Regions from separate parts of the Mesorhizobium maamorense genome, predicted to be linked through region 1. Evidence: riboswitches for the same ligand, from Rfam matches in the RefSeq annotation. Region 1 holds a riboswitch; each other region holds the start of a gene.
What was found. Region 1 has a riboswitch for thiamine pyrophosphate ahead of thiC (phosphomethylpyrimidine synthase ThiC). Riboswitches for the same ligand answer to the same signal wherever they lie in the genome.
Positions count from the first base shown of each region.

Region 1 (2,260 bases):
ATTTGCGACAGAACCCGAGATCGACACCGCTGCTGCTCTCTCGGCTCACTTACGACCATCTCGATGTGCATTCGAGCGAAGTCTTCGTCAAGGCAACCCACAATCCAACCGGCATTTTCGTCAAGGGCCTCCTCGGGGCGGGCGGAGTCAGCGAGGGCACTCTCATCGACGAGGATTTCCCGCTGGGATCTTATTCGAACACGTCGAGCGATCAGCGCGGCGGCGACATCACCTATTTCACCACTGATCTGGGATACTATTTCTGGAATACGCCGCGCTATCGCATTGGTGCTTTGGTCGGCTATAACTTCTGGAACGAGCGCTACAACGCTTTCGGATGCGCGCAGCAGGCTAACTCGCAGATGTGCGTGCCAGCATTGCCGACCAATGTCGGCGTGATCAGCCAGGACAACAATTGGCATTCGCTGCGGCTCGGACTGGCCGGGCAGACGCAACTCACCGAACGGCTCAGCCTTTCTGGCGACGTGGCGTTCCTATTGACGCGATTAAACGGCAAAGATCGGCACCATCTAAACCCAGAGATAAGCCCCACTCCCGAAGACGGCGACGGGCATGGGGTCCAACTCGAGGCGGTGTTGAACTACAAGGTCACGGATTTGTTCAACATTGGCGTCGGAGCCCGTTACTGGAGGGTGGCATCTGAAGGTGCCGCGCATTTCGAAAAGGCTCCGGCCGGTCGATCCCCCACCCGCAGGTCTTGGACTGGCAGGCAGAGCGTTACGGCATGTTCGTGCAGGCCAGCATCAAGTTCAACTGAGAAAGGAACCGGTGGCGTCCGCCGGCGCGCCTTTCATTTGACGAACTTCCCGAGTCGATTCCGGTAGGGGTCCAAATGACTCCCTAAGCGCAACGGCCGACGCTCACACGACGCGACATGGCCCGATTTCGCCACACAACAGTCGCTGGATAAGCACCTTGCAGACGGCAGAGTGCGACCCATAGCTGCCGCTCATAGATACGGACCGGAATTTCCGGACCCGAGGCCGACAATCGTCTAAAAATTATACCGGCATATTGCATGGCCCGCGCCACCGGCTCAAGGCGCCCGAACCTGCTTGACACGATAGCGCCGGCCGTTCAACCTGAGGCATTCACCAGGGGAGTCCCGGCAAGGGGCTGAGATACTGCTGGCTTTCGCGGCGCAGTGACCCGTTGAACCTGATCCAGTTCATACTGGCGTAGGGACGGTGCAAGCGCTTTGCGGGAGTTTACGCCCGGGTCCTGTTTTGGCAGGTCGCTAGAAGCGTCTTTTCATCCTTCCGGCACAGAACTGGGTCTCCAATGCACGAGCAAAGGAGCCTCAAGATGAATGCCCTCACCCCCGCCGTTTCGACGGGACCACTGCCCGCCTCACGAAAGATCCACAAGCCCGGTACCATCCACCCACAGATCAGGGTGCCGATGCGCGAAATCTCCGTCCATCCGACGGCGGGCGAACCGCCTGTCATCGTCTACGATCCGTCAGGTTCCTATACAGACCAGACTGTCGAAACCAGCATCGAAAAAGGCCTCGCCCGACTTCGCCATGAATGGATCAAGGCGCGGGGCGATGTCGAAGCCTATGACGGCCGCCATGTCCAGCCGGAAGACAACGGATTTGCGACTGGCGAGCGCCTCACACCGGAATTTCCCGTTCGCAACCGACCGCTCAGGGCCAAGGCCGGCAAGGCGGTTACCCAGCTTGCCTATGCGCGCGCCGGCATCATTACGCCTGAGATGGAGTTCGTCGCCATCCGCGAGAACCTTGGACGCGAGATCATGCGCGGCAAGCTGCCGCGCGACGGTGAAAGCTTCGGCGCCGCTATTCCCGATTTCGTCACGCCCGAATTCGTGCGCGAAGAGGTAGCCCGCGGACGCGCGATCATTCCCGCCAACATCAATCATCCCGAGAGCGAGCCGATGATCATCGGCCGCAATTTCCTGGTCAAAATCAATGCCAATATCGGCAATTCGGCGGTCACATCGTCGATGGCCGAAGAGGTCGAAAAAGATGGTCTGGGCGATCCGCTGGGGTACCGACACGGTGATGGACCTGTCGACCGGCCGCAACATCCATAACATTCGCGACTGGATCGTGCGCAATTCACCGGTGCCGATCGGCACGGTGCCGCTTTACCAGGCGTTGGAGAAAGTCGGCGGCATCGCCGAGGACCTGACCTGGGAGATCTACCGCGACACGCTGATCGAACAGGCAGAACAGGGCGTCGACTATTTCACCATCCACGCGGGCGTGCGGCTG
Region 1 is NZ_CP173356.1:6,605,499-6,607,758, reverse strand. It holds gene ACIU1A_RS32810 (omptin family outer membrane protease) at 3-845, shown strand; TPP riboswitch at 1,108-1,224, shown strand; partial or broken gene thiC (phosphomethylpyrimidine synthase ThiC) at 1,327-2,260, shown strand, end outside.

Region 2 (2,260 bases), 1.5 Mb from region 1:
ACCGAGAGATCGAGGTGGTTGGTCGGCTCATCGAGCAGCAGGATATCAGGCTCGGGCGCCATGACGCGGGCAAGGGCGGCGCGCCTGGCCTCGCCGCCGGAGAGGTCGCCCGGCTGCTCCTCGCCCGAGAGGCCGAGGTGCTCCATCAGGTAGCTGGCGCGATAAGGATCGTCGGCGGGACCGAGGCCGGCCTCGACATAGGCGCGCACGGTTGCGAAGCCGTCCATGTCGGGCATTTGCGGCAGATAGCGGACGGTCGCCGATGGCTGGCGGAACACCTCGCCGTCCTGCGGCTCGATCAGGCCGGCGGCGATCTTGAGCAGCGTCGACTTGCCGGACCCGTTGCGGCCGACCAGCGCGATCTTGTCGCCTGCCGACGCAGCCAAGTCGGCGCCGTCGAGCAGGGGCGTGCCGCCGAACGTCAGTTTTATTCCGTCGAGATTGAGAAGAGGCGGCGCCATGTCAGCTTTCTGGCAAGGGATAGGGATGGGCGAGCAGCAGCGCGCGCCCCGCTCCCAGCGCGATCTCGAGCCTGCCCTTGACCTCATTAGAGATGGTCAGCGACGAGCCGAACGCGACCTTGACGCGGTCAAGCGGCCATTTCGCGCCGGCGACGGTCAGCCCGGCAAGCTCGGAAAAACCCAGGATCGAGAACAGGGTGCCGTCTGTATAGTCGAAGCGGGCCGTGCCGTGCGCCAGGGGCACGGCTTCCTGCGCGCCGCTGGTCAACAGCACCTTTGTCCCGGCCCCGGTCAGCCGCAGGGCGAGCGCCATGTGCAGGAAGGCATGGTCGGCGCGCTTGCCGCCGAAGGCGCCGGCAAGCACGAGGCTGGTCGCGCCGCACTCCAGGGCGGCCGATATCGCGAGTTCGCCATCGGTGGCGTCCTTCTCTGCCGGGAAGGTTCGGCGCGGCACGGCGGCCAACGCATCCGGCAGGCCGGCGGGCACGGAATCGAAATCGCCGACCCACAGTTCCGGCACAAGGTCGAGCGTGCTTGCATGGCCGATGCCGGCATCGGCGGCGATGACGCGGGTTCCCTCGACCTGACGGTCGAGCCGTGGCGTGCGGATGAGGTCGCCGCCAAGCAGGATGGTGAATGTGCTCATATCGTGTGGCCCTTACCAGCCCGGCAGCGGAAACGGAAGGCCGGCAAACAGCCACTTGCGCGGTTCACCGGCCGGGCCTATGTGTCGAGGCGCTCTAACGGGGTGCCGGACGCGATATTTCGCGGACCGGCTGAGAGGCAGTCTCGCCAACCCGCTGAACCTGATCCGGTTTGTACCGGCGGAGGGATTAGACGTTTCGGACAGTCCGACGCCTCAATTCCTTTAACCCGAACGAAGGAGGCGCCGATGCGCACGCTTTTATACGCCCTTGTCTCTGCAGTAGTCGTGGTTCTGTCGGGGCCAGCCTTGGCCAGGGACAAACTCACCGTCTACACCTACGAGAGCTTCACCGCCGACTGGGGGCCCGGCCCGGTGGTGAAGAAGGAATTCGAGGCCGAATGCGGCTGCGATGTCGACTTCGTCTCGGTTGCCGACGGCGTCGCGCTGCTCAACCGCGTCAAGCTGGAAGGGGCCGCGACCAAGGCCGACATCGTGCTTGGCCTCGACACCAATCTCACCGCCGATGCCAAGGCCACTGGCCTGTTTGCACCGCATGGCGCCGTGACCGGGCTCAATGTGCCGGGCGGCTGGAACGACGACATCTTTGTCCCGTACGACTATGGTTATTTCGCCGTCATCTATGACACGCAGAAGCTGAAGACGCCGCCCAAGAGCCTGAAGGAATTGGTCGAGGGCAGTGCCGACGACAAGATCGTCATCCAGGATCCTCGCACCTCGACGCCGGGCCTCGGCCTGCTGTTGTGGGTGAAGTCGGTCTATGGCGACAAGGCGCCGGAGGCCTGGGCCAAGCTCAAGGCGAAGGTCTTGACCGTGACGCCGGGCTGGAGCGAGGCCTACGGCCTGTTCACCAAGGGCGAGGCGCCGATGGTGTTGTCCTACACGACCTCGCCCGCCTACCACATGGTTGCCGAGAACACCGAGCGCTACCAGGCCGCTTCCTTCGAGGAGGGCGAGTATCTGCAGATCGAGGTCGCCGGCATCACCACGACGGGAGCCAAAAATCCGCTGGCGGAAAAGTTCATCGCCTTCATGACCGGGCCGAAATTCCAGGATGCCATCCCCGAGACCAACTGGATGTTCCCGGCCGGCAAGACCGACAAGCCGCTCAATCCGGCCTTCGACAGACTGGTCA
Region 2 is NZ_CP173356.1:5,145,309-5,147,568, reverse strand. It holds gene ACIU1A_RS25730 (ABC-F family ATP-binding cassette domain-containing protein) at 1-461, opposite strand, end outside; gene ACIU1A_RS25725 (thiamine diphosphokinase) at 463-1,107, opposite strand; TPP riboswitch at 1,196-1,311, shown strand; gene thiB (thiamine ABC transporter substrate binding subunit) at 1,354-2,260, shown strand, end outside.
Region 2: linked by a shared signal. The riboswitch ahead of thiB (thiamine ABC transporter substrate binding subunit) and the one ahead of thiC (phosphomethylpyrimidine synthase ThiC) in region 1 are both predicted to bind thiamine pyrophosphate.

Region 3 (2,260 bases), 3.0 Mb from region 1:
CTCGGGCCTGTGGCCCGGCAAGGTGGTCACCGAGGTGGCTCCGGCCGGCGCGTTCTGGGAAGCCGAACCCGAGCATCAGGACTATCTGGAGAAATACCCGAACGGCTACACCTGTCATTTCGTCAGGCCGGGCTGGAAGCTGCCGGTTCGCGAAAAGGCTGTTTCGTAGGCGAGACGAAGGCCGATGGCGGTTTACGTCTCAGGCGCCTGCCTGTGCGGCGAGGGTGAAACATAAAGAGACGGAAACGCCACGGAACAGGCGCCCCGTGGCATTCTCCAGCAGTTTCGGCGAGTGGCTACTTGCCGCAATGCTTGTCGTTGACAGTCGGCGAAGCCGTGCCCGGAGCGGTGTGGCTGGCATCCGGCTGAGCACCTTGTGGGCTGGCCGGACAGTTCCGGTCCGCGTTCGAATTCATGCCGTCGGGCATGACGGTCGTGCTGCCGGTCGTGCCAGGATCCACCGTGTTCGGCGATGCCGGCGTGTTCGGGTCGACCGTGACCGACTGGCCGCTGCCGGGCCCATTATTGGCGCCGTTTCCGCCAGCACTTTGCGCCATCGCCGAAGTCGCGAGACCAATGGTAAGAGCCGAAGCTGCGAGGATTTTCATGAGCATGGTTTGTCTCCATTTCTGTGAAGTCTTCGCTCGTTTCCACGAAGTTCGTCGCGTTTGCGACTATAGGGACAACCACTCGTCGTGGCTAAGGTTCCGGACAAATTTCCCTCAAGACCGGGCCCGACGGAACCGCCCATAAATCAGGCCTGGCGCAATGCATTTCCGGCGATGGTCCTGAAAAAACAGCTTTCATAGCCGCCCGATTGGTGCTTTAACGCGTCCATCCACAGGGGTGCTCCGTACGGTCGGGGCTGAGACGGGGGCGGCAAGCCCACAGACCCTAGAAGCTGATCTGGGTAATACCAGCGGAGCGAGGCGGGCGATGTTTTCAGGCGCACAGATTTCCCTATATCCCATGTCCAGCGATTTTGTCGGCGTCATCCTTGGCGCGCTCGGGGCACTGGACCCTTATCGTGATCGACTGCGGATCGAGACCGACGATATCTCGACCTTGCTGGTCGGACCGCCCGAGGTGCTGTTTCCTGCCATGCGCGACCTGTTCGTGGCGGCAGCGCGCAGCGGCAAGCATTGCGTGCTTTCGGCCGCCATCTCGCGCGGCTGCCCGGGCGAGCCGGACGATCCGATCTGCCGCTCCGACGCGTTTGGCGGACCTGCCGGGCCGCTCGGCCCGCGCAAGGAAGCCGCTATCGCCGCCGTGCGCGGCGTGGCCGTCACCGGCCAGCCGGCGGCGGCGCAGTTCTCGCTTTACGTCATGGGCACCGACGACCACATGGACGAGATCTATGGCTGCATCGACTTCCTGAAGCAGTCGGGCGTATATGAGCGCTCCAAGCATTTCTGCACAAAGTTGCGCGGCGACGCAGGCGCCATTTTTACCGCACTCAACGAGGCCTTTTGCCGCTTCGGGCCGGGTGCCGGCCACGTAACGCTCGACGTCACCGTCTCGGCCAACAGCCCCACCGCCGTCTGACGGCGCGCCCCGCGCCATCCGCTCCGGGTACCTGCGTGTCCTCCCCGTCCGCCCCTTCGCGTCCGATCGTGGACCTCATCGCCAGAACCGCTCCGGCGATGCTTTCGGTGGGGCTGCTGCTAGCCGCGTGGGAACTCTATGCGCGCTTTGGTGGCGTCAAGCCGACAATCCTCCCGGCGCCATCGCGCGTCTTCGCTCAGGCAATGCTCAACCGGCACGCGCTGGCCGATAACGCCGTGCCAACCCTCCGTGCCACGCTCGCAGGCTTTGCCTGTTCGCTCGGCGGTGCCTTTGCGCTGTCGATATTGATCGACTTCTCCCAGCCATTGCGGCGCGCCCTTTTTCCGGTCTTCGTGGTCAGCCAGACCTTGCCGCTGGTGGCGATTGCACCGCTGGTGGTGCTGTGGTTCGGCTTTGGGCTGATGCCCAAGATCATGCTGGTGGCGCTGGTCACCTTCTTTCCGATGTTGGTGGCTTTGGCCGAAGGATATGAGGCGACGGAGGCTGAGATCGGCCAAATGCTGCGCGCCATGGGGGCAGGGCGCTGGCGTGTCTTCGTCCTGGCGCGGCTGCCCTCGGCGCTGCCCTACTTCTTCGCCGGTGTCAGGATCTCGATCACCTATGCTGTCGTGGGCGCCATCTTCGCCGAATATGCGGGCGCGGCGAAGGGCCTCGGCATCTACATGCTCAACGCCAAGAACAACTTCCGCCCGGA
Region 3 is NZ_CP173356.1:3,016,883-3,019,142, reverse strand. It holds gene msrA (peptide-methionine (S)-S-oxide reductase MsrA) at 1-169, shown strand, start outside; gene ACIU1A_RS15265 (hypothetical protein) at 297-614, opposite strand; TPP riboswitch at 833-946, shown strand; gene ACIU1A_RS15260 (YkoF family thiamine/hydroxymethylpyrimidine-binding protein) at 937-1,545, shown strand; gene ACIU1A_RS15255 (ABC transporter permease) at 1,644-2,260, shown strand, end outside.
Region 3: linked by a shared signal. The riboswitch ahead of ACIU1A_RS15260 (YkoF family thiamine/hydroxymethylpyrimidine-binding protein) and the one ahead of thiC (phosphomethylpyrimidine synthase ThiC) in region 1 are both predicted to bind thiamine pyrophosphate.